4 regions of the Streptomyces rectiviolaceus genome follow, and region 3 is predicted to be linked to each of the others. Evidence: riboswitches for the same ligand, from Rfam matches in the RefSeq annotation. Region 3 holds a riboswitch; each other region holds the start of a gene.
The links. Region 3 has a riboswitch for cobalamin ahead of ABD378_RS24230 (cobalamin biosynthesis protein). Riboswitches for the same ligand answer to the same signal wherever they lie in the genome.
Positions count from the first base shown of each region.

Region 1 (7,207 bases), on a different contig from region 3:
TCGTACCCGAAGAGGTAGTCGACCGTGGCGGCGAGCTCGAAGGCCCCCTTATAGCCGTGGCGGCGCATCGCCTCGATCCACTTGGGGTTGACCACGCGGGCCCGGAAGACGCGCGATGTCTCCTCGACCAGGGTCCGGGTGCGGACCGTCTCGGGACGGGTGGAGTCGCCGATGTACGCCTCCGGGGCGCGGCCCTTCAGCGCGCGGACCGTGGCCACCATGCCGCCGTGGTACTGGAAGTAGTCGTCCGAGTCGGCGATGTCGTGTTCGCGGGTGTCGGTGTTCTTCGCCGCGACCTCGATCCGCTTGTACGCCGTCTCCATCTCCTCGCGCGCCGGGCGCCCGTCGAGTTCACGGCCGTAGGCATAGCCGCCCCACACCGTGTAGACCTCGGCGAGGTCGGCGTCGGTGCGCCAGTCGCGGGAGTCGATGAGCTGGAGCAGGCCCGCGCCGTACGTGCCGGGGCGGGAGCCGAAGATGCGGGTGGTGGCGCGGCGTTCGTCGCCGTGGACCGCCAAGTCCGCCTGGGCGTGGGCCCGTACGAAGTTCGCGTCGTCGGGCTCGTCGAGCGAGGCGGCAAGGCGCACCGCGTCGTCCAGGAGGCCGATGGTGTGCGGGAAGGCATCACGGAAGAAGCCGCTGATGCGCAGGGTGACGTCGATGCGCGGGCGGCCGAGCTCGTCCGCGGGGATCGCCTCCAGGCCTGTGACGCGGCGCGACGCGTCGTCCCAGACCGGGCGGATGCCAAGGAGCGCGAGGGCTTCGGCGACGTCGTCACCGGCGGTGCGCATCGCACTCGTACCCCACAGGGACAGGCCCACCGAGGTCGGCCAGTCGCCGTTGTCGGTGCGGTAGCGATCGAGGAGCGAGTCGGCGAGGGCCTGGCCGGTCTCCCAGGCGAGGCGGGACGGCACCGCCTTGGGGTCGACGGAGTAGAAGTTGCGGCCGGTCGGCAGGACGTTGACCAGGCCGCGCAGCGGGGAGCCCGAAGGTCCTGCGGGGACGAAGCCGCCCTCCAACGCGTGGACGGCGTGGTCCAGTTCGTCGGTCGTGGCGGCAAGGCGCGGTACGACCTCGCGGGCGGCGAAGTCGAGGATGTCGGCGACGGACTGCGGGTGCCCGTCGGCCACCCTCGCCACGGCGTCCGGGGCCCAGTCGGCGTCGTCCATCGCCTGGACCAGGGTGCGGGCCTTCGCCTCGACCTCGTCGGCGGTGGTGCGGGTGGCCGCCGACTCGTCGAGGCCCAGCGCCTCGCGCAGGCCGGGGAGCGACGCCGTGCCGCCCCAGATCTGGCGGGCGCGCAGGATCGCGAGGACGAGGTTGACGCGGTCGGCGCCGGCCGGGGCGCCGCCCAGGACATGCAGGCCGTCGCGGATCTGGGCGTCCTTGATCTCACAGAGCCAGCCGTCGAGATGCATGATGAACTCGTCGAAGCCCTCGTCCTCGGGGCGGCCTTCGAGCCCCAGGTCGTGGTCGAGCTTGGCGGCCTGGATCAGGGTCCAGATCTGGGCGCGGATCGCGGGCAGCTTCGCCGGGTCCATCGCGGCGATCTGGGCGTGCTCGTCCAGGAGTTGTTCGAGGCGGGCGATGTCGCCGTAGCTTTCGGCGCGCGCCATCGGCGGTACGAGGTGGTCGACGAGGGTGGCGTGGACGCGCCGCTTGGCCTGCGTGCCCTCTCCCGGGTCGTTGACCAGGAACGGGTAGATCAGGGGGAGATCGCCCAGGGCCGCGTCGGGGCCGCAGGCCGCGGACAGGCCCGCGTTCTTGCCGGGCAGCCATTCCAGGTTGCCGTGCTTGCCGAGGTGGATCATCGCGTCGGCGCCGAAGCCGTTGTCGTCGGCGGATGCGGCGATCCAGCGGTAGGCGGCCAAGTAGTGGTGCGAGGGCGGCAGATCGGGGTCGTGGTAGATCGCGATCGGGTTCTCGCCGAAACCGCGCGGCGGCTGGATGAGGATGAGCAGGTTGCCGCGGCGCAGGGCGGCAAGCACGATGTCGCCCTCCGGGTTGCGGGACCGGTCGACGAACATCTCGCCGGGGGCGGGGCCCCAGTGCTGCTCGACGGACTCGCGCAGCTCGGCGGGGAGGGTGGCGTACCAGCGGCGGTAGTCGGCCGCCGGGATGCGGACGGGGTTGCGGGCCAGCTGCTCATCGGTGAGCCACTCCTGGTCGTGGCCGCCCGCCTCGATCAGGGCGTAGATCAGCTCGTCGCCGTCGCCGGAGGCCAGGCCCGGGACCTCCTCCGTACCGAAGTCGTAGCCCTCTTCGCGGAGTCGGCGCAGCAGGGAGACGGCACTGGCGGGGGTGTCGAGGCCGACCGCGTTGCCGATCCGCGAGTGCTTGGTCGGGTAGGCGGACAGGACGAGCGCGATGCGCTTGTCGGCGGCCGGGATGTGGCGAAGGCGCGCGTGCCGGACGGCGATGCCTGCCACGCGGGCGGCGCGCTCGGCGTCGGCGACGTACGCGGGCAGACCGTCCTCGTCGATCTCCTTGAAGGAGAACGGCACCGTGATCAGGCGGCCGTCGAACTCGGGGACCGCGATCTGGCTTGCGGCGTCCAGCGGCGAGACGCCCTCGTCGTTGTCCTCCCAGTCGGTACGTGAGCTGGTGAGGCACAGCGCCTGGAGGATGGGCACGTCGAGGCCGCTGAGGGCGCCTGCGTCCCAGGACTCGTCGTCGCCGCCCGCCGATGCCTCGGCGGGCCGCGTGCCGCCCGCCGCGAGGACCGTGGTCACGATCGCGTCGGCGGCGCGCAGTTCATCGATGAGTTCGGGCTCGGGGGTGCGCAGCGAGGCGACGTACAGCGGCAGCGGGCGCGCTCCGGCGTCCTCGACCGCGCGGCACAGGGCCTCGATGAAGGCGGTGTTGCCGCTCATGTGGTGGGCGCGGTAGTAGAGCACCGCGACGGTCGGTCCCTCGACCTGACGGGCGGTGCGCTCCAGCGGGCCCCACGAGGGTGCGGGGGCGGGCGGCTCGAAGCCGTGGCCGGTGAGCAGGACGGTGTCGGAGAGGAACCGGGCCAGCTGCTCCAGGTTGCCGGGTCCGCCGTGGGCGAGGTAGGCGTGGGCCTCGGCGGCGATGCCGATCGGCACGGTCGATGCGGCCATCAGCTGGGCGTCGGGGGCCTGTTCGCCGGTGAGGACGACCACGGGGCGTCCGGTGGCCAGGACTTGGTCGAGTCCTTCCTGCCAGGCGCGCACGCCGCCGAGGAGACGCACGACGACCAGGTCGGCGCCGTCCAGGAGCTGCGGGAGGTCCTCGAGCGGGAGCCGGGAGGGGTTCGCGTAGCGGTAGTCGACCGGGCCGGCGGCGGCGCGGGCGCTGAGCAGGTCGGTGTCGGACGTCGACAGGAGCAGGATCATGCGGCGTCGGGCCTTCCTCGGGGTGTCCACGCCCCGGGTGGTGTCGATGGCGTCTCCCCTGCTCGAGCGGACGAGAGCTCGGGGAAGGGAGTTCCTGACTCACCCGGCATGTGCACCGGGCTCACAGTGGCGGGACCGCGCCGGAATCGCACCGGGCTTCCTCCCCTTGTCGCCGTCTGTGGCGACGACGGGCCGGCTGGCCCGTCGCTAGGAATACTAAGGGCCGATCAACTGCCGGGGGGCAGGCGGACCTGCTGCGATGGGTCGGTATGCTCGCCGCCATGCCCCCATCGGTCCCCTCGCCCGCGCTCTCGGGAGACGAGTCTGCCCGCGGCCGCGGCGACGCATGCCCCGGGACGCTGCGGCTGCACCGGGCGGACGACGGGGCGCTGGCCCGCGTCCGCGTCCCGGGTGGCCTGCTGACCGTGGGGCAGGCTGACGTGCTGCGGGACCTGGCAGAGCGTCTTGGAGACGGGGAGTTGCATCTCACATCGCGCGGCAATGTCCAGCTGCGCGGCCTTGGTGCGGACTGCGGGAGCGAACTGGCTTACCTGCTGGGCGAATCGGGGCTTTTGCCCTCAGAACTCCACGAGCGGGTACGCAACGTGGTGGCCTCCCCGCTCTCGGGACTCGACGACCGGGGCGAGCGCGACATTCGTCCGTGGTTGTCCGCCCTGGACGAGCTGTTGTGCACCAGCGACCGGGCCGCCGCCCTGTCAGGGCGGTTCTTGTTCGCGCTCGACGACGGCCGCGGCGATGTCGGAGCGCTCGGCGGCGATGTGACCCTGACGGCGCGGGGCGATGACGAGGCGCTGCTGCGGATCGGCCCGGTGCACGATGCCGTCCTGTTGTCTGCCGCGCAGGCACCGCGGGCCGCCCTCATCGCGGCCGAGACCTTCCTGGAGCAGGCGCCCGACGCGGGTTCCTGGCGGGTGACGGATCTGCCCGGCGGCGTCGGCCCCCTCCTCGACGCGGTCCTGCGCCGCCTGCGGGAGGCCGGGTTCCGCGTCACCCCCACCACCGGCCCGCTCCCCCGGGATGCGGCCGGGCCCGCCCTCGGTGTCGTGCCCGGCCCGCGCGACACGGCCGCGCTCTCCCTCGGCCTGCCCCTGGGCCGCATCAGCGCACCCCAGTGGCAGACACTGACGGACACCGCCCGCCACCGCGGCGGCGGCGAGCTGCGGCTGACCCCCTGGCGCGGAGTCGTCCTGCCGGGAGTCGACCGGCGCGAGGCCGCACAGCTCCTGGAAGATCTGGGGGCCGCCGGCCTCATCACCGGACCCGGCTCTCCCTGGACCGGAGTGGGTGCCTGTATCGGCAGGCCCGGCTGTGCCAAGTCCCTGGACGACGTACGCGCCACGGCGACAGCATCGTTGGGGCCCGTGGGGGCGCTGCCGGTGTACTGGTCCGGGTGCGAGCGCCGGTGCGGACACCCTCACGGGGAGTGGATCGACGTCGTCGCCACTCCCGACGGGCATCAGATCTCCCACGTACGCGGCGAGAAACGGGACGCTCCGGCGAGCATCCCCGGCAGCCCGGGCGCGGCGCTCGCCGCCGCCGTGGCCGCGGCCCGCCGCTGACCACACATGAACACATGATCAACCCCGCAACACCTGACTGTTCCATGCCCTATCAAGAGAGCGAACGCACTGTGCACCAGTACGAGAAGGACGGACCGGCGATCTACCGCCAGTCCTTCGCCACGATCCGCGCGGAGGCGGATCTGGCGGGCCTGCCCGCCGACGTCAGCCAGGTCGCGGTCCGCATGATCCACGCCTGCGGCATGGTCGACCTCGTACGCGACCTCGCTTTCACCCCGGACGTGGTGGCCCGTGCCCGCGAGGCCCTGCGGGCGGGCGCTCCCATCCTGTGCGACGTGGCCATGGTCGCGAGCGGCGTCACCCGCAAGCGGCTGCCCGCCGACAACGACGTGGTGTGCACCCTGTCCGACCCGGCGGTGCCCGATCTCGCGGCCAAGCTCGGCACCACTCGCAGCGCCGCCGCCCTGGAACTGTGGCGCGATCGCATGGAAGGCGCGGTCATAGCCGTCGGCAACGCGCCCACCGCGCTGTTCCGGCTGCTCGAAATGATCGAGGAGGGCGCACCGCGCCCCGCCGCCGTCATCGGTGTGCCCGTCGGCTTCGTCGGCGCCATGGAGTCCAAGGACGCCCTGGCCGCGCACGCGTCCGGCCTGGAGAACCTGATCGTGCGGGGCCGTCGGGGCGGAAGCGCCATCGCGGCCGCCGCACTCAACGCGATCGCCAGCGAGGAAGAATGAGCGTGAGCGAGCACACGACAGGCCGCCTTTACGGCGTCGGGCTCGGCCCCGGCGATCCGTCCCTCATGACCCTGCGGGCGGTGCAAGTCATCGGCGAGGCCGATGTCGTCGCCTATCACAGCGCCCGGCACGGACGGTCCATCGCGCGGTCCATCGCGGCCGAGCACCTGCGCGCCGACCACATCGAGGAAGCCCTGGTCTACCCCCTCACCACGGAGACCACCGACCACCCCGGCGGCTACCGGGGCGCGATGGAGGACTTCTACACCGAGGCGGCGGCCCGCCTTGCGGTGCACCTCGACGCGGGACGCACGGTCGCCGTCCTGGCCGAGGGCGACCCGCTCTTCTACGGCTCGTACATGCACATGCACAAGCGGCTCGCCGACCGCTATCCCACCGAGGTGATCCCCGGCGTCACCTCCGTCAGCGCCGCGGCCGCCCGGCTCGGCACCCCGCTCGCCGAGGGCGAGGAGGTGCTCACCATCCTGCCCGGCACCCTGCCGGAGGAGGAGCTGACCGCCCGTCTGGCCGCCACCGATGCCGCGGTGGTGATGAAGCTTGGCCGTACGTTCCCCGCGGTGCGCCGCGCCTTCGAGGCCTCCGGGCGGCTGCCCGAGGCCCACTACGTCGAGCGCGCCACCATGGCCGGCGAGCGCATCGACGATCTTGCCGCGGTCGACGCCGACTCCGTGCCGTACTTCGCGGTCGCGGTCCTGCCCAGCAGGATCGATGCCCCGCGGCCCGAGCGCGCCCCGGACGCCGGTGAGGTGGCCGTGGTCGGTACCGGTCCCGCCGGGCCGCTGTGGCTCACGCCCGAGACGCGCGGGGTCCTTGCCGCCGCCGACGATCTGGTCGGCTACACCACCTATCTGGACCGGGTGCCGGTCCGTCCGGGGCAGGTGCGCCACGGCTCCGACAACAAGGTCGAGTCGGAGCGCGCCGAGTTCGCCCTGGATCTCGCCCGGCGCGGGCGTCGCGTCGCCGTGGTCTCCGGCGGCGACCCTGGCGTGTTCGCCATGGCGACGGCCGTACTTGAGGTGGCCTCGCAGAAGCAGTACGCGGACCTGCCGGTGCGGGTGCTTCCGGGGGTGACCGCGGCCAACGCGGCCGCCGCCCGCGCGGGCGCTCCGCTGGGCCACGACTACGCGACGATGTCGCTCTCCGACCGGCTCAAGCCGTGGGAGGTGATCGCGCAGCGGCTGCAAGCCGCGGCCTCCGCGGACCTGGTGCTCGCGCTGTACAACCCCGGCTCCCGCAGCCGGACCTGGCAGGTCGGCAAGGCCCGCGAGCTGCTCCTGGAGCACCGCTCGCCGGACACCCCCGTGGTCCTCGGCAGGGACGTCGGCGGGCCGACCGAGAGCGTACGCACCGTGCGCCTCGCCGACCTCGACCCCGCCGAGGTCGACATGCGCACGATCCTGCTTGTGGGGTCATCGCAGACCCGCTGGGAGCAGCGCGGCGACGGACAGCAGATCGTGTGGACGCCCCGCCGCTACCCCGAGGACTGAGCCTGCGGTTCCGCTAGGCCTGGCTGCCGCCGTGTGCGTGCAGCCAGGCCAGGGCCTGCTCC
Region 1 covers NZ_BAAAUG010000022.1:376,486-383,692, reverse strand. Annotated here, with positions in the region: gene cobN (cobaltochelatase subunit CobN) at 1-3,359, opposite strand, end outside; cobalamin riboswitch at 3,429-3,580, opposite strand; gene ABD378_RS07525 (precorrin-3B synthase) at 3,629-4,939, shown strand; gene ABD378_RS07520 (precorrin-8X methylmutase) at 5,011-5,637, shown strand; gene ABD378_RS07515 (precorrin-2 C(20)-methyltransferase) at 5,634-7,145, shown strand; gene ABD378_RS07510 (cobalt-precorrin-6A reductase) at 7,159-7,207, opposite strand, start outside.
Region 1: another riboswitch for cobalamin. It lies ahead of cobN (cobaltochelatase subunit CobN); the one in region 3 lies ahead of ABD378_RS24230 (cobalamin biosynthesis protein).

Region 2 (7,207 bases), on a different contig from region 3:
GCAGGAGCTGGTCGGCGTCCGCGGCCAGCCGCACCCCGTGGCGCTCGGCGAGGCGCGCGGACAGGGCACGCACGACCTCGCCGGGACGTACGCCGATCTCGGCCGCGAACTGTTCGGCGGCCAGGTCGATCTCGTGCAGGTAGTTCTGGCGCCGGTAGAAGAACTCACGGATCTCCTCGTGCGCGGAACGGGGCTGTGCCGCCGTTCCCGGCCCCCGCCCGTCCGCGGCTTCGGAGAGCTGTTCGGTCAGGTGCTGGTTCCGGCGGCCGAGGTCCACCAGGACCGTCGCCACGGCGGGCATGCGCGACGCCAGGTCCGAGAGGTCGGACGCGGAGACCCGGCCCGCGGAGACCTCGCCGGTCAGGGCGTCCCGCAGATCGGCCACCAGGCGGCTGGTGTCGCGCTCGGAGAAGAAGCCCGGGTCGACGCCGAACGCCTCCGTGAGGCGCAGCAGCACGGGCACGGTCAGCGGCCGGGAGTCGTGCTCCATCTGGTTCAGATAGCTCGGCGAGATGGCCAGGGTGCGGGCCAGGTCGGCCTGGCTCATGCGGCGCTCCTCCCGCAGCCGTCGCAGCCGCGCTCCCGCGTATGTCTTGCTCACCCGTGGCTCCTGTCCGGTCACGATCGCCCTCGTCGGCACTGCTCGCGATGGTAGCCACGCGAACGAAGATTTCGGCATTAACAGAATTGGCAGAACGGCGAGCAAAGATGCGCAGAACTTGGCATCTTTCCCCGCTTGTTGGCACTGAGTGCCGATGCGAGAGTCGTACCGCGGCCCGCCGTACTCCGCATGGCGGGCCGCATCCCAGATTCACTCGGCACTCAGTGCCAGGCGTTCGCATAGTTTACGAGTCTCCAGGAGACGGTCATGGCATCACAGGCAGGGACGACGACGGCAACGGCCCAGGAGCTGGCTCAGCGGTGGGCGACCGACACCCGGTGGAAGGGCATCGAGCGCACCTACTCCGCCGATGACGTGGTCAGGCTCTCCGGCAGCGTCCGCGAGGAACACACGCTCGCCCGGCGCGGGGCCGAGCGGCTGTGGCGCCAATTGCACGAGCAGGACTACATCCACGCGCTCGGCGCACTGACCGGCGGCCAGGCGGTCCAGCAGGTCAAGGCCGGTCTTCAGGCGATCTACCTGTCCGGCTGGCAGGTGGCCGCCGACGCCAACCAGGCCGGGCACACCTACCCCGACCAGTCGCTCTACCCGGCCAACTCGGTGCCGCAGGTGGTCCGTCGGATCAACAACGCGCTGCTGCGCGCCGACCAGATCGCCACCGCCGAGGGCGGCGACGACACCACCGACTGGCTCGCGCCGATCGTCGCCGACGCCGAGGCGGGCTTCGGCGGACCGCTCAACGCCTTCGAGCTGACCAAGGCGATGATCGCCGCGGGCGCCGCGGGCATCCACTACGAGGACCAGCTGGCCTCGGAGAAGAAGTGCGGTCACCTGGGCGGAAAGGTGCTCGTGCCGACCGGCCAGCACATCCGCACCCTCAACGCGGCCCGCCTGGCCGCCGACATCGCCGATGTGCCGACGCTGATCGTGGCGCGCACCGACGCGCTCGCGGCGAACCTGCTGACCAGCGATGTCGACGAGCGTGACGCCGAGTTCGTCACGGGCGAGCGCACCGCCGAGGGCTTCTACCGGGTGCGCAGCGGCATGGCGCCCGTCATCGCCCGCGGCCTCGCCTACGCCCCGTACGCGGACCTCATCTGGGTCGAGACCGGCACCCCGGACCTCGCCCAGGCACGCGAGTTCGCCGAGGCGATCCACGCCGAGCACCCCGACCAGATGCTCGCCTACAACTGCTCGCCGTCGTTCAACTGGCGTGCCGCCCTGGACGACGACCAGATCGCCAAGTTCCAGCGCGAACTGGGCGCCATGGGCTACCGCTTCCAGTTCATCACGCTTGCCGGCTTCCACTCCCTCAACCACGGCATGTTCGACCTGGCCCGCGGCTATGCCGAGCACGGCATGACCGCCTATGTCGACCTCCAGGAGCGCGAGTTCGCCGCGCAGGCGCAGGGCTTCACCGCCGTGAAGCACCAGCGCGAGGTCGGCACCGGCTACTTCGACCAGGTGTCCACCGCCGTCAACCCGGCCTCCTCCACGACGGCGCTTGCCGGATCCACCGAGGAAGAGCAGTTCCACTAGGCGCTTGGGCGCTTCGCTGGATCACCGCATCGACAACCGAGGGCCGGTGGGGGCTGGGCGCGCCCACGGGGCGGAGCCCCATGTGTCACAGCCCCGCGCCCCTTCGGGGCGCCTCCACTTCCGCACACCCCCCTGAGGAGACCCGCATGACCATCTCCGCTCCGACAAGCCGTGCTCAGGTCCTCGGCGCACCGGCTGACCGTCACGACGAGATCCTCACTCCCGAGGCGCTGGAGTTCGTCGGCCGCCTCGTCGACGCCTTCGCCGACCGCCGCCTGGAGATCCTCAAGGAGCGCACGCGGGTGGGAGCCCGCCTTGCTTCCGGCTCCCCGCTCGACTTCTCCGTCGCCACCGCCCGCATACGGGCGGACGACTCCTGGCAGGTGGCGCCCCCGGCACCCGGACTGACCGACCGACGTGTGGAGATCACAGGACCGCCGGAACGCGGGATGGCGGTCAACGCCCTCAACTCCGGTGCCCAGGTGTGGATGGCGGACTTCGAGGACGCGACCTCACCCACCTGGGACAACATCATCGGCGGTCAGCTGAACCTGCTCGACGCCATCGAGCGCAGGATCGACTTCACCACGCCGTACGGCAGGCGGTACCGGCTCGGCGAGCAGGTCGCGACCATCGTCGTCCGCCCGCGCGGCTGGCACCTGACCGAGGAGCACCTGGAGATCGGCGGCCGGCCAGCGCCCGCGTCCCTCGTGGACTTCGGCCTCTACTTCTTCCACTGCGCCCAGCGGCAGATCGAAGCGGGGCGCGGCCCGTACTTCTACCTGCCGAAGCTGGAGAGCCGCGACGAGGCGCGGCTGTGGAACGACGTGTTCATCCTGGCCCAGGACCTCATCGGCATCCCCCGCGGCACGATCCGGGCCACGGCCTTGATCGAGACCATCACGGCGGCCGTCCAGATGGAGGAGATCCTCTACGAGCTGCGCGAGCACAGCTCGGGCCTCAACGCCGGCCGCTGGGACTACCTCTTCAGCCTCATCAAGACCTTCGGACACCGCACCGACTTCCTGCTGCCCGACCGGGCCAAGGTCACCATGACCGCCCCCTTCATGCGCGCGTACACCGAACTCCTGGTGCGCACCTGCCACAAGCGGGGCGCCCACGCCATCGGCGGCATGGCCGCTCACGTACCCGGCAAGGACCCCGACGCCCACCGGGCGGCCCTCGCCAGGGTGCGGCTCGACAAGGAACGCGAGGCCGAGGACGGGTTCGACGGCTCCTGGGTCGCCCACCCCGCGCTCGTGCCCGTCTGCCGCGAGGTGTTCGACGGGGTGCTCGACACCCGCCCGCACCAGATCGACCGCACCCGCGACGACGTCGAGGTGACGGCGGCACGGTTGCTCTCCGTACGCCGCATCAGCGCGCCGCCCACCTCGGAGGGCGTACGCACCAACATCGCCGTCGCCCTGCGCTACTTCGCCGCATGGCTGCACGGCCAGGGAGCCGTCGCCCTGTACGGGCTGATGGAGGACGCCGCCACCGCCGAGATCGCCCGGGTGCAGATCTGGCAGTGGCTGCGCCACCGGGCCGTCGATCGCGAGGCGGTGTCGGAGGTGGTGGAGGACGAGCTCGCCGCCCTGGGGGCGGAGTACCCGTGGGCGCCCCTCGACGAGATCCGCGGTCTCTTCGAACGGACCGCGCTGGCACGGGAGTTGCCCGCCTTCTTCACCACGGATGCCTACAGCCGCCACCTCGTGCGTCACCTGGAGGGACAGTCATGACCGCGGCCATCCGCCGGGTCGGTGTGGTGGGCGGGGGCCAGATGGGCGCCGGAATCGCCGAGGTGTGCGCCCGCGCCGGCCTGGACACCGTCGTCTGCGAGGCCGACGCCCTCACCGCCCGCGCAGCCCGCGAGCGGGTCGCCGTATCGCTCGAACGAGCCGTGCAGCGCGGCAAGTTGGACCGCATCGGCGCCGAGGACGCGCTGGCCCGCATGGTCTTCACCGGCAGCATCGACGACCTGGCCGACCGTCAGCTCGTCGTCGAGGCCGTCGTCGAGGACACCGCGGCGAATACGGAGATCTTCGCCACCCTGGACAAGGTCGTCGAGGACCCGGGGGCGATCCTGGCCACCAACACCTCGTCCATCCCGGTCATGCGTCTGGGCATGGCGACCCGGCGCGCCGACCGTGTCCTCGGGCTGCACTTCTTCAATCCCGCCCCCGTGCTCCCCCTGGTCGAGATCGTCTCCTCGCTGCACACGGCCGCAGAAACCGTCGCCGCCGTCGAGGACTTCGCCACGCACACCCTGGGCAAGACGGTCGTCCGGTCGCAGGACAGAGCGGGCTTCGTCGTCAACGCCCTGCTCGTCCCCTACCTCCTCTCGGCGATCCGGATGACGGAGTCGGGCTTCGCCACGGCCGCCGATGTGGACGCGGGCATGGAGTTGGGCTGCGCGCACCCGATGGGGCCGCTGAAGCTGGCGGACCTGATCGGCCTGGACACGGTCGCCTCCATCGCGGCGTCTCTCTACGAAGAGTTCAAGGAACCCCTGTACGCACCGCCGCCGCTGCTCCGGCGCATGGTGGAGGCGGGGCTGCTCGGCCGCAAGACCGGCCGCGGGTTCCACATCTACGACCGGGGCTGAGGGGCCCGGGTCCGCCGCTGGGCTGAGGGGCCCGCGGCTGCTGTGAGCGGGGCGCGGAACAGAGTGGTGATCTGTTCCGCGCCCCTTCACGTGTTCGCGCGGCCGGTTCACGTGTTCGCCCGCGCCGGGCGGGTCCGTGTCTCACCTCACGGTCCGGAATGTGATCAGTGCTGCCCAAGAGGCCGACCACCCCTTAGCCTGACCAGTGCAGCTGGTTCGCCCTGTCCGCCAGGCAGAGGTGTCGTAAGAGGGAACCCGGTGGGAATCCGGGACTGCCCCGCAGCGGTGAGTGGGAACGACCGCCGTCATACGCACTGGATCCAAGCGCGGATCCGGGAAGCGACGGCCAGTAGGAACCTGTCTCGGCAGGTGTGCCCGCGAGTCCGAAGACCTGCCCGTTGCCCGTACGTGACCCCTCACGTGCGGACATCTCGGTGACCTCGTGGGCGGGTCGGCGTCAGATCAGGTGGAGCACCGCGCCGGTGGCGCGCGTCCGGTCCGCCCGGTTCGTCATCCCTTCGCGTCCGTGTCCCGTCACCGGGATCTCAGGAGTCATCTCGCGAAGGAGATTTCCGTGACAACGAAGTCCGCAGCCGCGGCAGCACAGGCCACTGTGTACGGCTACCCCCGCCAGGGCCCCGACCGGGAACTGAAGAAGGCCGTCGAGGGCTACTGGAAGGGCCGCGTCACCGCCGACGCCCTCCGGTACACCGCGGCGCAGCTGCGCCGGTCCACCTGGCAGCGTCTGGTCGACGCGGGCATCCATGAGGTGCCGACCGGTGACTTCTCGTACTACGACCACGTCCTGGACACCAGCGTCATGGTCGGCGCCGTCCCCCCGCGGCACCGCGAGGCCGTCGACACGGACCCGCTCGACGGCTATTTCGCGATGGCCCGCGGCACCCAGGACGTGGCCCCCCTCGAGATGACCAAGTGGTTCGACACCAACTACCACTACCTCGTGCCGGAGCTCGGCCCCGACACCGTCTTCACCGCCGACTCCGCCAAGCAGGTCGCCGAGCTGAAGGAGGCCCTCGCGATGGGCTTCGCGGCCCGCCCGGTCCTCGTCGGTCCGGTCACTTATCTGCTGCTCGCCAAGCCCGCGCCCGGCGTGGCCGCCGACTTCGAGCCGCTGACGCTCCTCGACCGCCTGCTGCCCGTGTACGCCGAGGTCCTGGCCGACCTGCGCGCCGCGGGCGCCGAGTGGGCGCAGCTCGACGAGCCCGCCCTGGTCCAGGACCGCACCCCGGCCGAGCTCAACGCCGCCGCCCGCGCCTACCGCGATCTGGGTGCTCTCACCGACCGCCCGAAGCTTCTTGTCGGTTCCTACTTCGGCAGGCTCGGCGAGGCGCTGCCGGTGCTCGCCAAGGCGCCGGTCGAGGGCCTCGCCCTTGACTTCACCGAGGCCGCCGCCAGTCAGCTCGAGGACCTCGCCGCCGTCGGCGGGCTGCCCGGCAAGCGTCTGGTCGCGGGCGTCGTCAACGGCCGCAACATCTGGATCAACGACCTGGAGAAGTCCCTGTCCACCCTGGGCACGCTCCTGGGGCTCGCCGAACGGGTCGACGTCTCCGCGTCCTGCTCCCTGCTGCACGTCCCGCTGGACGCCACCGCCGAGCGGGACATCGACCCGCAGATCGCCCGCTGGCTGGCCTTCGCCCACCAGAAGACCACCGAGATCGCCACGCTGGCCCGCGGTCTGGCCCAGGGCACGGGCGCCATCACGGCCGAACTGTCCGCCAACCGGGCCGACCTGGCGTCCCGCTCGGGCTCGGCCCTCACCCACGACCCGGCCGTACGCTCACGCGTCGCCTCCGTCACGGGCGCCGATGCCCGCCGCGCCCACGCCTACCCGGAGCGTGCGGCGGCCCAGCGGGCCCGGCTCGGCCTGCCGCAACTGCCCACGACCACCATCGGCTCCTTCCCGCAGACCACCGAACTGCGCACGGCACGGGCCGACTTGCGTGCGGGCCGTATCGACACGGCAGGCTACGAGGAGCGCATCAAGAACGAGATCCGCGAGGTGCTCGCCTTCCAGGAGAAGGCGGGCATCGACGTCCTGGTGCACGGCGAGCCCGAACGCAACGACATGGTGCAGTACTTCGCCGAGCAGCTCACCGGCTACCTCGCCACGCAGCACGGCTGGGTCCAGTCGTACGGCACCCGCTATGTGCGCCCGCCGGTCCTCGCCGGCGACATCTCCCGGCCCGAGCCGATGACGGTGCGCTGGACCTCGTACGCCAACTCCCTCACCGAACGCCCCGTCAAGGGCATGCTCACCGGTCCTGTCACCATGCTCGCCTGGTCGTTCGTCCGCGACGACCAGCCACTCGGAGACACCGCGCGCCAGGTCGCCCTCGCCCTGCGCGACGAGGTCAACGACCTGGAGACGGCAGGCACTTCGGTGATCCAGGTCGACGAACCGGCGCTGCGCGAGACGCTTC
Region 2 covers NZ_BAAAUG010000086.1:32,161-39,367, reverse strand. Annotated here, with positions in the region: gene ABD378_RS24500 (short-chain fatty acyl-CoA regulator family protein) at 1-601, opposite strand, end outside; gene aceA (isocitrate lyase) at 869-2,161, shown strand; gene aceB (malate synthase A) at 2,308-3,900, shown strand; gene ABD378_RS24485 (3-hydroxybutyryl-CoA dehydrogenase) at 3,897-4,766, shown strand; cobalamin riboswitch at 4,962-5,179, shown strand; gene metE (5-methyltetrahydropteroyltriglutamate--homocysteine S-methyltransferase) at 5,341-7,207, shown strand, end outside.
Region 2: another riboswitch for cobalamin. It lies ahead of metE (5-methyltetrahydropteroyltriglutamate--homocysteine S-methyltransferase); the one in region 3 lies ahead of ABD378_RS24230 (cobalamin biosynthesis protein).

Region 3 (7,207 bases):
TGACTTCGTCGACGTAGAGGATGCCGCGATGGGCGTCGGCGAGCAGCCCCGGCTCGAAGGCCTTCACGCCCTCGGAGAGCGCCCGCTCGATGTCGAGCGCCCCGACAAGACGGTCCTCGGAGGCTCCGACGGGCAGCTCGACCATCCGCGCGTCCCGCACGGAGGCCCCGCCGACGTCGTGCGGGCCGTCGGGGCAGGCGGGGTCGGGGGCTGCCGGGTCGCAGGAGAAGCGGCATCCTGCGACGACGGGAACCTGCGGCAGCAGAGCGGAAAGTGCCCGCACGGCGGTGGACTTGGCGGTCCCCTTCTCCCCGCGGACGAGCACGCCGCCGACAGCGGGCGAGACGGCGTTGAGCAGCAGGGCGAGCCGCAGGTCGTCCTGCCCGACGAGAGCGGTGAACGGATAGGGGGTACTCACAAGGCCTCCATTACGTGATGCGGGGCGGGGCAGGGGACAGCGGGTCTCGCCCGTCCCCCTCCGCCGGTCATGAGGGTGCCCCCGGTGCGATGAAGGGGAGGCCGGACGGGGGGCCGTTCTCGATCAGACCGAGCAGCGCGTCCGTGTCCGCGTGTTCCTCGATCAGGTCGCCGAGCAGGTCGAGCTGCTCCTCGCGCAGTGCGCCGAAGCTGGTGTCGGGCGCGGGCACGAAGCGGCGCCCCGCGGCGCGGGCGACCTCGGTCAGGAAGCGGCGCCGGAACGCGTCGCTCTCCAGGGAGCCGTGCCAGTGCGTGCCCCACACCTCGCCGACGCGGCAGCCGTCCAAGAAGGGCTCTCCGCCCAGGACTTCGGCGACGCCGTGATGGATCTCGTACCCCTCGACGGGTTCGCCGAGCGCCTCGCCGACCGGCCGTGCGAGGGTCTTCTCGCGTGCGAACCGCACCCGCACGGGCAGCAGTCCGAGCCCGTCCACGGTCCCCGCACGCGACTCGACGTCATCCTCGATACGCTCGCCGAGCAGCTGGAAGCCGCCGCAGATCCCGAGCACGGGTCGCCCCTCGGCGGCGCGCCGCGCGATGGCGTCCGCGAGACCGCGCTCGCGCAGCCACTCAAGAGCGCGGACGGTGCCGCGCGTCCCCGGTACGACCACGAGATCGGCGTCGACGAGCTCATCGGCCCGGTCCACGAACCGCACGACGACGCCCGGTTCGGCGGCCAGGGCGTCCACGTCCGTGAAGTTCGACATCAGAGGCACGGCACAGACGGCGACCCGCAGCACGTCATCACCGACCGGGGGAGCGACGGCGGACTCCCTGACGGCACCCCGCAGGGACACCCGAAGCCCGTCCTCCTCGTCGATGCCGAGGCCGTGCTGGAACGGCAGCACACCGAACGTACGCCGCCCGGTGAGCCCGAGAAGCATGTCGAGCCCGGGTTCGAGCAGCGAGACGTCGCCCCGGAACTTGTTGACGAGATACCCGGCGACCAGCTCCTGGTCCTGGGCGCTCAGCAGCGCGGTCGTACCGAAGAAGGAGGCGAAGACGCCACCCCGGTCGATGTCGCCGACGACCAGGACGGGGAAGCGGGCGGCCCGCGCGATCCCCATGTTCACGATGTCCGTACGCCGCAGATTGATCTCGGCGGGACTGCCCGCGCCTTCACAGATCACGGCGTCATAGCTGCCCCGGAGCTCCTCCAGGCATCCCACGACGGTGGAGAGCAGCGCTTCCTGCCGTCCGCCGTGGTAGCCGCGCGCGGTCATCTCGCCCACGGGCTTGCCCATGAGGACGACCTGGCTGCTGCGGTCACTGCCCGGCTTGAGCAGCACGGGGTTCATCAGCGCGCTCGGCTCGACCCTGGCGGCCTGTGCCTGCATGGCCTGGGCCCGCCCGATCTCGGCACCTTCGCGCGTGACAAAGGAGTTGAGGGACATGTTCTGCGCCTTGAAGGGCGCGACGGAGACCCCCTTGCGGGCCAGCCACCGGCAGATCCCGGCGGTGACGACGCTCTTCCCCGCGTCGGATGTGGTCCCGGCAACGAGCAGTCCACCACTCATGAGGCGCCGCCTTTCCGCATAGTGCTCACCGCTGCGGCGACCCCCAGGGCCAGCAGCCCGACCCGTCGCGACAACCGCACGGCCCGCTCGATGTCCGCCACTTCGACGGCCCGCCCGCCCGTGTTCAGGACAGGCCGGTGTTCCACCCGGCCTCCGTACGAGAGGGTCCCCCCGAGCCTTACCCCCAACGCCCCGGCGAAGGCGGCCTCGACGGGCCCCGCGTTGGGGCTCGGATGCTTGGCGGCGTCCGCACGCCAGGCCCGCAGGGCTCCCCTCGGAGCATCCCCGGCGGCAGCCGCGAGCACCGCGGTGAGCCGGGCGCCCGGCCACCCCAGAACATCGTCGAGCCGCGCGGAAGCCCACCCGTACCGCCGGTACTTCACGGACTTGTGTCCGACCATGGCGTCGAGCGTGTTGACGGCCCGGAAGGCGACGAGCCCCGGCACCCCGCCGACGGCGCCCCACACGAGCGCCCCGACCACAGCGTCGGAGGTGTTCTCGGCGACGGACTCGACCACGGCACGCGCGATGCCGTCGGCGTCCAGCGACCGCGGATCCCGCCCGCACAGATGCGGCAGCCGCTCCCGCGCCACCTCGACGTCCCCGGCGGCGAGCGCACCGCCGATGGCCCGCGCCTCACGTCCGAGGGAGGTGCCGCCGACCACGGCCCAGGTGGAGGCGGCGGTCAGCGCGACGGACGCGGCGCGTGAGTCACGTACAAGAGAAGAGACCAGGACGGCGGCACCCGCCGCGCCCCCGGCACACACCACGGCATGCAGGGCGCCCCATCCGCGGTGGTCACGCCACAGCACACGCTCGACAGCGCCCGCCGCCCGGCCGAACGCGGCGACCGGGTGCCCGCGGCGAGGATCGCCGAGGAGCAGATCACCGAGGAGGCCGGCGGCGGCGCCGTACGCGAAGTCGCGATCGGCACACATGGCTTCAGCCGACCGGTACGTGGAGGAGAGCGAGGGGCCCGGCCTGGACGGGCAGGGGCACAGAGACCGGCAACGGGCGGCCGCGCATGGCGATATGTCCTCACTCAGGGTGTCCGCGCCCTGGTTCGACGTGACCGGCGGCGAGAGTTCCTGGCTTCCGAGGGGTCGTCTCCTCGATGACAGTGGCGGGACCGCGCCGGATTCGCACCGGCTTCCTCTCCTGCCGCCGTAATGGCTCCGGCAGTCCACCACGCCCGCGAACGCCCGTCAACTTGCCGTTGACCTGGGACGGGAGAGTGTGCCGAGGCCCACATGGGGCCGGTTTATCCCTAGGCCTGGAAATTGAACTTTCCTAGACTGGAACACGACAACCGGAGAGCGGTCCAGGAGTGATTCGGTCCGGGTCGGTACGTGGTGTGGCGGTTCTCGGCGGACCTGTGGGCCCTCCAAGATCACGGCGCTATCGTGCGGGACGCAGGCTCTCTGGTAGGGGGAGGTCGGCGTGTCCCATGGGAGTTCGTCCGGACGGTCCTGGTGCAGGAGCAGCCACAGCGGGGACGAAGGAGACTGCGTCGAAGTCGCCTTCGTGCGGGAGGCGGTGATCGTCCGTGATTCGCAGAACCCGTCGGGGCCGCGCGTCGTCTTCTCTGTTGAGCGTTGGCAGGCGTTCCTGAACGCTCTCGTCGGCGACGGGGGAGAGAGAGGGGGGACAGGATGACCGAGCATCATCTCGCCGAAGTGCGGCACCTGGTGAACGGTGTGCACGGGGGGAAGCGGAAGGCATCCGGGGTTGTCGTGGTCGTGGCGGGGTGCGTGCTGCTCGGTGCGGCCGCCACCCTGGTCGGCGCGGCGGCCGCCCTTCTGGTCGAGGGGACGGCGGCGCGGCTGGCCGTCTGGGCACTCGCGGCCGCGGTGGCCGCGGTGTCCATGGGCCTGTGGTGGGGATTCGCCGAGTTCAGGCAGGATCGTCGGCCTTGGGCTGGGGCCGCTGAGCGGGAACCACAGCGCGGCGGTCGTCGCTGAGCGCGGGCGTAGTCCCTGTCTGCGAGATCAGCTTGGCGAGCTGGCGGCTCAGCGCGATCACAGGGGTCGAGAAGACGGCGATCACCGAGCCGACCGTCCAGAAGCCCGTCATGCCGACGGCGCCCAGGACGACGAGCACTCCCGTGAGCGTCAGCAGCAGGACGAGTATGCAGCCGGTGCAGTAGACGACCCTGGTCGTGAACATCCGGACGTTGTCGTCCGTGCGATGGCGGTCCAGCGTGTCCATCCGGTCCGTGCGGTCCTGGTCGGCCATCGCTTCGCGGACGAGCTGGTTGTAGGAGGGGCCGTCGGCCGGTGTCTGTCCGAGAGCGGCGCTGCCGGTGGCATCGGCGGTCGAGCCTGCGGGGCTGCCGGTGGAGGCCCCACCGGCACCTTGCGCACCACCCGAACCACCGCTCGGCCACGGCGCCTGCCTGATGGCCGCGAGAACCCCCTGCCACCACTCTCGCAACGCGGCTGGCATCTTGAGGCCTCCTCGCTCCTCCCGGACTCCTTGGGGCCGGGAGGTCAGCTGCTGTCAATGCCGTCCCTGATCTGATTGATCAAGTCGATGGCCTGCTCCCCGGCGTACGCGGTCTCGCGGAGAGATTCGAAGCACTCCTGGTGACGCACGATCAGCTCGTGGTCGTCACGGATCGACTGGTTTCCCTGGGCTTCCAGGTACAGCAGGTCCTCGTCGTCGAGGAAGCCGAGCAGGATGAAGCTGCTCAGGGTGGAGTAGTGGGCGCCCGCCGTGAACGGCAGCACCTGGAGGGACACCTTCGGGCGCGTCGAGATGTCGATGAGGCGCTGCAACTGGGCGCGCTGCACGCGTGGTCCGCCGATCTGCCGGTGCAGCGCGGCCTCGTCGACGACGAAGAACGTGAACGGCGGGTTCTCGCGCTCCAGGGCGCGCTCCTGGCGCGCTGTCCGCAGCTCTACGATCCTCCGTGCCCGCGCCTCGTCGACGCGGGGGGCGAGGAGCGCCATCGCGTACTCGTCCGTCTGCAGAAGGCCGGGCACGATGATGGGGTTGTACGTGCGAAAGGACGCTGCGGCGCTCTCGTACCCCAGGTACTGACTGAACTGCTGCCCGATGATGTCGTGGTAGGCGGCCCACCAGCTTGGGCCCTTGGAGCCGCGGGCGGCTTCTTCCAGCTCCGCGACGAGTTTCGGTTCCGTCGCCCCGTACTGCTGGAGAAGAGCGCGCAGATCGGTCACGGAGAGGCTGACCGTGCCCTGTTCGATCCTCATGATCTTGGACAGTGACCAGTCGAGGGCCTGGGCGGCTTGGCCCTGTGACTGCTCCGCGGCCTCGCGGGCCTTGCGGAGTGCGATGCGAAGCCTGCGGCGATTCAGGCTCGGGTCGACATCCCTCGACATGGTGGCTCCTCGCTGTCGTGATGGCTGCTGATCAATGACATAAGGCAGAGAGCGATATGTGCAGCCGACGCTAGCAGACAGCTCGGTGTCATTATGCCATATGTCACTTCGCCGCATCGCATGCGCTCGTACGTGTGAAAGGCGGGGCGAGCGGACACGAAAAAGCCGGGTGGGACGCACCCATGAGGTGCGTCCCACCCGGCTGTTCTGCCCGGCTCTTGTGAGGCCGAGGCCGTCGTCAGGCGACGATCAGATAGATCCCGTACGCCACGGCCGCCGCGCAGAGCGCGAAGCACACGTACGCGCCCGTGCGTGCCGCCACGGGGGTGGTGCCGCCCGCGGCGGATGAGGCGCCGGACGTTGCCGCCTCGCGCTTGGAGAGGCCGACGATGCCGAGGGTGAACAGGCCCACCAGGGCCACCGTCACCGCGAGGCTGACTCCGAACACGGAGCCGAGAGCTGCCCAGTCGATGTTCATGCTGAGTTGTCCTTACACCGTGGCGGGCCGGGCGGGGTCCGCCGCGGTGCCGGTCGGGGCCGGGATGGTGGCCTTGACGAGGTCGACGTCCGAGGTCGTCACGGCCGACCCGGTGGGCGGCGGCGTGACGGCGGCCATCGCGGTGGTCACGACACCGGCGGGCTCGTCGGCCGGGGAGCCGCCGATCTCGTCGTCGGCGACGTTCGTGTGGTCGACGGCGTTGCGGCGGGACAGCGTCCAGATGACGGCGGAGCCGCCGATCAGGAGCGCGGCGGTCACCGCGATGCCCCAGGGGCCCTGCTGGGTGAGGAACTCGGCCCCCGCGCCGACCAGACCGGCGGCCGGGAGGGTCAGACCCCAGGCGATGAACATGCGGGTCGCCGTGGACCAGCGGACCACACCACCCTTGCGGCCGAGGCCCGCGCCCATCACGGCGCCGGAGCAGGACTGCGTGGTGGAGAGCGAGAAGCCGATGTGCGAGGAGGCCAGGATGACCGTCGCGGCGCTGGTCTGGGCGGCGAAGCCCTGCTGCGGCTGGAGGTCGGTGAGGCCCTTGCCCATGGTGCGGATGATGCGCCAGCCGCCGAGGTAGGTGCCGAGCGCGATGGCGACACCGGCCGAGACGATGACCCACATCGGGGGGTTGGCGCCCGGGTTCAGGACGCCGCCGGTGACCAGGGCGAGCGTGATGATGCCCATGGTCTTCTGCGCGTCGTTCGTGCCGTGGGCCAGCGAGACGAGGCCCGCGGACGCGATCTGTCCGGCGCGGTAACCCTTGGCCGTGGCCCTGGTGTCGGTGTTGCGGCCGATCCGGTACGTCAGGCGCGTGGCCACCATCGCGGCGAGACCCGCCACGAGAGGCGCGGCCAGGGCCGGGATCAGGATCTTGGTGACGACGGTGCCGCCGTTGATCGACGACCAGCCCATCGACATGACAGCGGCGCCGATGAGGCCGCCGAAGAGTGCGTGGGAGGAGCTGGAGGGCAGGCCCACCAGCCACGTCAGCAGATTCCAGAGGATCGCGCCGACCAAGGCCGCGAAGATCACCTCTGTCTTCAGTCCGTCCTCGTTGACGATGCCGCCAGAGATCGTCTTGGCGACTTCGACCGACAGGAAAGCGCCGACCAGATTCAGCACGGCGGACATGGCCACCGCCGTCTTGGGCTTGAGAGCGCCAGTCGAGATGGTGGTAGCCATCGCGTTGGCTGTGTCGTGGAAACCGTTCGTGAAGTCGAACACGAGAGCGGTAACGATCACGATCCCGAGGAGAAGCGTGATGTGTTCCATTTACCCAGGCTTCTGTTGGACGTCAGTGGCAAGTGGAACGTAGGCAACCTGGGTGAACGGAAAGTGAACTGGGCCGGGCCGTGCGGTGACCCAATTCGGGGCAC
Region 3 covers NZ_BAAAUG010000085.1:18,326-25,532, forward strand. Annotated here, with positions in the region: gene ABD378_RS24220 (putative cobaltochelatase) at 1-418, opposite strand, end outside; gene ABD378_RS24225 (cobyric acid synthase) at 486-1,994, opposite strand; gene ABD378_RS24230 (cobalamin biosynthesis protein) at 1,991-2,932, opposite strand; cobalamin riboswitch at 3,055-3,197, opposite strand; gene ABD378_RS24235 (DUF397 domain-containing protein) at 3,435-3,650, shown strand; gene ABD378_RS24240 (hypothetical protein) at 3,647-3,955, shown strand; gene ABD378_RS24245 (hypothetical protein) at 3,888-4,439, opposite strand; gene ABD378_RS24250 (helix-turn-helix domain-containing protein) at 4,484-5,338, opposite strand; gene ABD378_RS24255 (hypothetical protein) at 5,577-5,816, opposite strand; gene ABD378_RS24260 (inorganic phosphate transporter) at 5,829-7,103, opposite strand.

Region 4 (7,207 bases), on a different contig from region 3:
GTGAGGCCCCCCGCGCCCCACGCAGCTCGCGGCAGTCTGAGGTCCTAGAACTCGTCGTCGAAGGAGACCGAACCCTCGACCGCGACCTGGTAGGCCGAAGGGCGCCGCTCGAAGAAGTTGGTCAGCTCCTGGACACCCTGGAGCTCCATGAACGAGAACGGGTTTGAGGAGCCGTAGACCGGCGCGAACCCGAGCCGCTGCAGCCGCTGGTCGGCGACGCACTGCAGATACTCGCGCATGGAGTCGGTGTTCATGCCGGGCAGGCCCTCACCGCACAGGTCGCGCGCGAACTGCAGCTCGGCCTCGACGGCCTCCTTGAGCATGTCCGTGACCTGCGTCTGCAGCGCGTCGTCGAAGAGCTCGGGCTCCTCCTTGCGGACGGTGTCGACCACGTCGAAGGCGAAGCTCATGTGCATCGTCTCGTCGCGGAACACCCAGTTCGTGCCGGTGGCGAGGCCGTGCAGCAGACCGCGCGAGCGGAACCAGTAGACGTACGCGAAGGCACCGTAGAAGAAGAGCCCCTCGATGCACGCGGCGAAGCAGATCAGGTTCAGCAGGAAGCGGCGCCGGTCGGCCTTGCTCTCCAGCTGGTCCATCTTCTCGACGGAGTCCATCCACCGGAAGCAGAACTCCGCCTTCTCGCGGATGGAGGGGATCTCCTCGACCGCGTCGAAGGCCGCGGCGCGGTCCTCCGGGTCGGGCAGGTAGGTGTCGAGCAGCGTCAGATAGAACTGGACGTGCACGGCCTCCTCGAAGAGCTGGCGGCTCAAGTAGAGCCGTGCCTCGGGCGAGTTGATGTGCTTGTAGAGCGTGAGCACGAGGTTGTTGGAGACGATCGAGTCGCCGGTCGCGAAGAACGCGACCAGGCGGCCGATCATGTGCTGCTCGCCGGGCGAGAGCTTGGCGAGGTCGGCGACGTCCGAGTGGAGGTCGACCTCCTCCACGGTCCAGGTGTTCTTGATCGCGTCCCGGTAGCGCTCGTAGAAGTCGGGGTAGCGCATGGGGCGCAGGGTCAGCTCGAAGCCCGGGTCGAGGAGGTTCTTCTCGGCGTTGGTCGTGGAGCTCATTACTGGCAGGCCTCGCAGGACTCGGGGTTTTCCAGGGAGCAGGCGACGGCGTCTTCGGCCGTGGCCTGGGCAGGTACAGGGGAGGGGCCGGGGGTGGGGGCGGGCTCGGCGGACTCGCTCCGGCCCGCCGCCGCGCGGGCGATGCGGGTCGCCGGGCGCGAACGCAGGTAGTACGTCGTCTTCAGGCCCTGCTGCCACGCGTACGCGTACATCGAGGAGAGCTTGCCGATGGTCGGCGTCTCCAGGAACAGGTTCAGGGACTGCGCCTGGTCGAGGTACGGCGTGCGCGCGGCGGCCATGTCGATCAGGCCGCGCTGCGGGATCTCCCACGCGGTGCGGTAGAGGTCGCGCACCTCGGCGGGGATCCAACTGAAGCCCTGCACCGAGCCGTTGGCCTCGCGCAGCGCCTCGCGGGTCTGCGCGTCCCAGACGCCGAGCCGTTTCAGCTCCTGGACCAGGTAGGCGTTGACCTGGAGGAATTCACCGCTCAGCGTCTCGCGCTTGAAGAGGTTGGAGACCTGCGGCTCGATGCACTCGTAGACGCCCGCGATGGACGCGATCGTGGCGGTCGGCGCGATGGCGAGAAGCAGCGAGTTGCGCATGCCGGTGACGGCGATACGTTCCCGCAGCGCGGCCCAGCGCTCCGGCCAGGTCAGCTCGACGCCGTAGTGGTCGGGGTGCAGGACGCCGCGCGCGGTGCGGGTCTTCTCCCAGGCGGGCAGCGGGCCGTTGCGCTCGGCGAGGTCGGCGGACGCCTCGTACGCGGCGAGCATGATCCGCTCGGCGATGCGCGTCGAGAGGGCGCGCGCGGCGGGGGAGTCGAAGGGCAGCTTCAGCTGGAAGAAGACGTCCTGCAGACCCATGGCGCCCAGGCCCACCGGACGCCACCTGGCGTTGGAGCGCCCGGCCTGCTCGGTCGGGTAGAAGTTGATGTCGACGACGCGGTCGAGGAACGTGACGGCCGTGCGGACGGTCTCGTCGAGCCGCTCCCAGTCGATGTCACCGGCGGCCGTGTCCACGAAGGCGCCGAGGTTCACCGAACCCAGGTTGCAGACGGCCGTCTCGCCGTCGTCCGTCACCTCCAGGATCTCCGTGCAGAGGTTGGAGGAGTGGACCGTGTGGCCGGGCTCCGCCGTCTGGTTGGCGGTGCGGTTGGCGGCGTCCTTGAAGGTCATCCAGCCGTTGCCGGTCTGTGCCAGGGTGCGCATCATGCGGCCGTAGAGGTCACGGGCGGGGATGGTCTTGCGGGCGAGCCCGGCGGCCTCGGCCTTGCGGTACGCGGCGTCGAACTCGTCGCCCCACAGGTCGACGAGCTCGGGCACGTCGGCGGGCGAGAACAGCGACCAGTCCTGGCTCGCGGCGACCCGGCGCATGAACTCGTCCGGGATCCAGTGCGCGAGGTTGAGGTTGTGCGTGCGCCGCTGGTCCTCACCGGTGTTGTCGCGCAGCTCCAGGAACTCTTCGATGTCGGAGTGCCAGGTCTCCAGGTACACCGCGGCGGCGCCCTTGCGCCTGCCGCCCTGGTTCACGGCGGCGACGGAGGCGTCCAGGGTCTTGAGGAACGGCACGATGCCGTTGGAGTGGCCGTTCGTGCCGCGGATCAGCGAACCGCGGGCGCGGATGCGGGAGTACGAGAGGCCGATGCCGCCCGCGTGCTTGGAGAGGCGCGCGACCTGGTGGTAGCGGTCGTAGATGGAGTCAAGCTCGTCCAGCGGGGAGTCGAGGAGGTAGCAGGAGGACATCTGCGGGTGGCGCGTGCCGGAGTTGAAGAGCGTCGGCGATGACGGCAGGTAGTCCAGGCGGCTCATCAGGCGGTACAGGGCGGCGACTTCGTCCACCGCGCGGACGCTTTCGTCCTCGGCGAGGCCGCTCGCGACGCGCAGCATGAAGTGCTGCGGGGTCTCGATGACCTGCCGGGTGATCGGATGGCGAAGGAGATAGCGGCTGTGCAGGGTGCGCAGGCCGAAGTAACCGAAGCGGAAGTCGGCGCCGTCCTCCAGGGCCGCCTCCACGAGACCGTCGAGGTGCTCCGCATGGTCGGTGACGAACGCTGCCGTACGGTCCGCGATCAGGCCCTCGCGGTGCCCGACGGCGACCGAGTCGGAGAAGGAGCGCACGCCCTGCGACGCGGCCTCGTCACGGATGCTGAGGCTGAGGAGCCTGGCCGCGAGCTGCGAGTAGGTCGGGTCCTCGGAGATGAGCCCCGCGGCGGCCTCGGTCGCCAGCTCCCGCAGCTCCGCCACATCGGCCCTGGCCGAACGGCCGCGCAGCGCGGCGGCCGCGACTCTGCCGGGGTCGGCGTCGGGGAGGTCGGCGGTGAGGTCGGTCAGGGTACGCAGCAGCGCGGTTCCTGGGCCGTCGGCGGTCTGCTGACCGTCGGTGGTCTGCGCTGACGCAGGTTCGGCTGGCGCGATGGTCACGTGGAGCACTCCCTCGCTCGGCTCTGAGCCTTGGGGAGGAGGGGTGAGTGACACACGGGGGCCGCCCCTGGGCAGGGCTGCGCTCCGCGTCCACCAGCCCATTCCACGAGGCCCGGACGTCGTTGGCACCCGGACCGGTCGGAACGGGCGCGCTGTCGACAGGTTTTCGGACTTGCGAGCACGACAAATGCGTACTCATACACCGTTGCGGGACAGTTCCGGACTTGCACCGGATTCCCCTGCGGCGACAGCGAGCACGAGCATACATCTTGTGCTGGCTCTCGGCGGCAACCCCACATCTTGTGTCGGCGTGCGTATCCCCTAGGGTGGCGGCCGAACTGATGGCCGAACAGGGAGAGTCGCTGTGCGGGGACGGGGTGCGGCCTGTGCCGCGGCGCTGGTGATGCTGCTCACCGGGTGCGGGGAGGCCGGTGAGAAGGCGGGGTCGAAGCCTGCGCGGACCCCGAAGCCGACCACGGCGCCCGGTGTCGACGGCGACGCGGATCCCGGGAAGGTCTTCACGGACGCCGAGCTGAAGGCGGCGCTGCTTCCGGCGAAGGCGGTCGGGGCGAAGGCAGAGGCGTCCGAGGCGACCCTGGGGCTGTTCAACCGGCACTTCGGCGGCGGCGACTGGGGCTCCTGCGCACCCGGCAAGGAGGCGCGCGAGGAGCTGTGGCGCATGCGGGGCGCCAGCGCCGAGCACACGGTGCGCCCCCGGCCCGGAGAGGTCGACGAGGGCGATCCCTACGTCTTCGAGCGCCTGGTCTCGATGCCGGCCGCGCGGGCCGAGCGCTACCTCGCGCTGCGACTCCAGCTCAACGAGGTGTGCCCCGCCGCGGCCGTCGACACGGAGGCGGCCCCGGTCACCGAGCACCACGAGGCAGGGAAGCTGCCGGGCCTGGGCGACGAGGCGGTCATCGAGACCACGCGGACCACCGGCGGCGACGAGTACGACGGCACTGCGGAGTACGAGGTCGGGATGCGGGTCGGCGGTGTGCTCGTCATCGTGCGAGGGGGCACCGACAAGGCCCTGACGATCTCCTCGGCCGCCCGGGCGGCACAGCGGGTCCGCACGAAGCTCTACAAGGCCGCGTAGGACTAGTAGGCCTCGTAGGCGACGCGCAAGAGCGCGGGCCGCCGGAGGAATCCGGCGGCCCGCGCTCGTACCGCGTACAGAAGAGGCTCAGTGCCCGCCGGGCGCTCCCACCGTGGCCGGCGGCAGCTCCTCCACGACGCCCGGGTCGCCCGCGTCCGCCGTGTAGTCGCCGGGAGAGGTCTCGTCGATCCCGTCAGGGGCCTTCATGGCGCGCAGGACGAAGGTCATGACCACGGTGACCACCACGTTCAGGACGAACGCCGTGAGGCCGATGTAGCCGATCTCGCCGATGCCGGGGATCTCGTCGGACGAGCCGCCGAAGTGCTTCTGCGTCGGCGACGCGACGCCGTACGCGGCGACGGTTCCGTAGACCATGCCGACCGCCCAGCCCGCGAGCAGCGCCCAGCGGTGGAACCACCGCGTGAACAGGCCGCCGACAAGCGCGGGCATGGTCTGCAGGATCCAGATGCCGCCCAGGAGCTGGAAGTTGATCGCGACCGTCTTGTCCATGGTGAGGACGAAGGCGAGCGCGCCGACCTTCACCAGGAGCGAGACCAGCTTGGAGACCTTCATCTCCTGCGAGGGTGTCGCGTCCGGCTTGAGGAAGTCCTTGTAGATGTTCCTGGTGAAGAGATTCGCGGCCGCGATCGACATGATGGCCGCGGGCACGAGCGCGCCGATGCCGATCGCCGCGAACGCGACGCCGGTGAACCAGTCGGGGAACATCGTCTCGAACAGCTGCGGGATCGCCAGCTGCCCGTTCTCGACCTTCACCCCGGCCGCGATCGCCATGAAGCCGAGCAGCGCGAGCAGGCCCAGCATCAGCGAGTAGAGCGGCAGGATCGTGGTGTTGCGGCGGATCACGTTGCGGCTCTTGGAGGAGAGCGTCGCCGTGATCGAGTGCGGGTACATGAACAGCGCGAGCGCGGAGCCGAGCGCGAGCGTGGCATAGGTCCACTGCCCGGCATGGCCCGGCGCGAGGCCCGCGACGGGCTTGCCCGCCGCCTCGTTGCTCGCTGAGAACTTGTCGTTCGCCGCCTGGAAGATCTCGTCGAAGCCGCCGAGCTTGATCGGGATGTAGATGATCGCGACGGCGATGACGAGGTAGATCAGGCCGTCCTTCACGAACGCGATCAGCGCGGGGGCGCGCAGACCCGACGAGTACGTGTACGCGGCGAGCACCGCGAACGCGATCAGGAGCGGCAGGTCCTTGATGAACCAGTTCGTGTCAGGGCCACCGCCGACGCCCATGACGTCGAGCACGGCCTGGATGCCGACCAACTGGAGTGCGATGTACGGCATCGTGGCGAGGATGCCGGTGACCGCGACGGCCAGTGAGAGCCCCTTGGAGCCGAAGCGCCCGCGCACGAAGTCCGATGTGGTCACGTATCCGTGCTTGTGCGACACGGACCACAGGCGCGGCAGGAAGGTGAAGATCAGCGGGTAGACGAGGATCGTGTACGGCACAGCGAAGAAGCCGGCCGCGCCCGCCGCGTAGATCGCCGCAGGGACCGCCACGAACGTATACGCCGTGTAGAGGTCGCCGCCGAGCAGGAACCACGTGACCCAGGTGCCGAACGACCGTCCGCCCAGGCCCCATTCGTCCAGGCTCTCGGTCTCGGCCTTGCGCCAGCGCGCGGCCAGGAAGCCCATCGCCGTGACGGCGGCGAAGAAGAAGATGAAGACGGCGAGGGCGATGCCGTTGATGCCGCCCGTGTCCGCTGCGAGCTCGTTCATCGGGTCGCACCCCCCTGGGCCTGCTCGGCCTTGCGGGCGCGCTGGTCACGCTGCCACAGCTTGTACGCGATCATGGTGAGAAGCGTGGATATGAGCACCCACAGCATCTGGTACCAGTAGAAGAACGGGATGCCGATGAAGGTCGGTTCGACCTTCGCGTAGGAGCTCACCCAGAGCATCGCCACGAACGGCGCGACGAGACAGAGGGCAATGACCACGCGGACCGGCGTGACCACCGGTCTGCTCACTTCAGGCGCATCTGACACTTCGCGGCTCCGCTCCCTCGCTTATCCCACCTTTAACGTGCGGGAAATCTAAGCGAGAGGATTGATCTATGGAACCCCCGTCCGGATACCGGACGTATCAATGTGCCTGCTCAGTGCGGGGTCAGCAGCAGCGGAACCCCTGCCTGGGGTCTGACTCCTGCTGATCCGTCCGCATTCGCTCGAACTCCCTCCGGGAGGGGACGGATGCCCCGGGATGCGTCTTCCGCTTGTGCGCGACATAACGGTCGTACGCGGACTCGTCGGTCAACTCCCGTGTGTACCAACGCACCCAGCGCAGCCCACGCAGCACCCACGTCATGACGGGGCCTTCGCGTCGCCGCTGACCTTCGCCTTCGCCGCCGCCAGTTCCGCCTTCTCCTCCTGGGTCGGGATCAGACCGGCCGGCACGGTCAGCTTCGACTCCACGTACTCGGCCTCGCTCAGCTTCGACGACCGGGGGTTGCGGATGTGCTTCACGCAGATCCGTGCCGCGTCCGCGATCACGATGACGATGAGCAGGGCGAGCGCGGCCGAAAGGACGCCGTCCACCGTGGAGTTGGTGACGACCGTGCGCATGTCTTCCATGGTCTTGGCGGGCGGCAGGATCTTTCCGTCGTCGAT
Region 4 covers NZ_BAAAUG010000208.1:46,131-53,337, reverse strand. Annotated here, with positions in the region: gene ABD378_RS41260 (ribonucleotide-diphosphate reductase subunit beta) at 45-1,067, opposite strand; gene ABD378_RS41255 (ribonucleoside-diphosphate reductase subunit alpha) at 1,067-3,487, opposite strand; cobalamin riboswitch at 3,628-3,751, opposite strand; gene ABD378_RS41250 (hypothetical protein) at 3,852-4,583, shown strand; gene mctP (monocarboxylate uptake permease MctP) at 4,671-6,320, opposite strand; gene ABD378_RS41240 (DUF3311 domain-containing protein) at 6,317-6,586, opposite strand; gene ABD378_RS41235 (YbdD/YjiX family protein) at 6,708-6,905, opposite strand; gene ABD378_RS41230 (carbon starvation CstA family protein) at 6,902-7,207, opposite strand, start outside.
Region 4: another riboswitch for cobalamin. It lies ahead of ABD378_RS41255 (ribonucleoside-diphosphate reductase subunit alpha); the one in region 3 lies ahead of ABD378_RS24230 (cobalamin biosynthesis protein).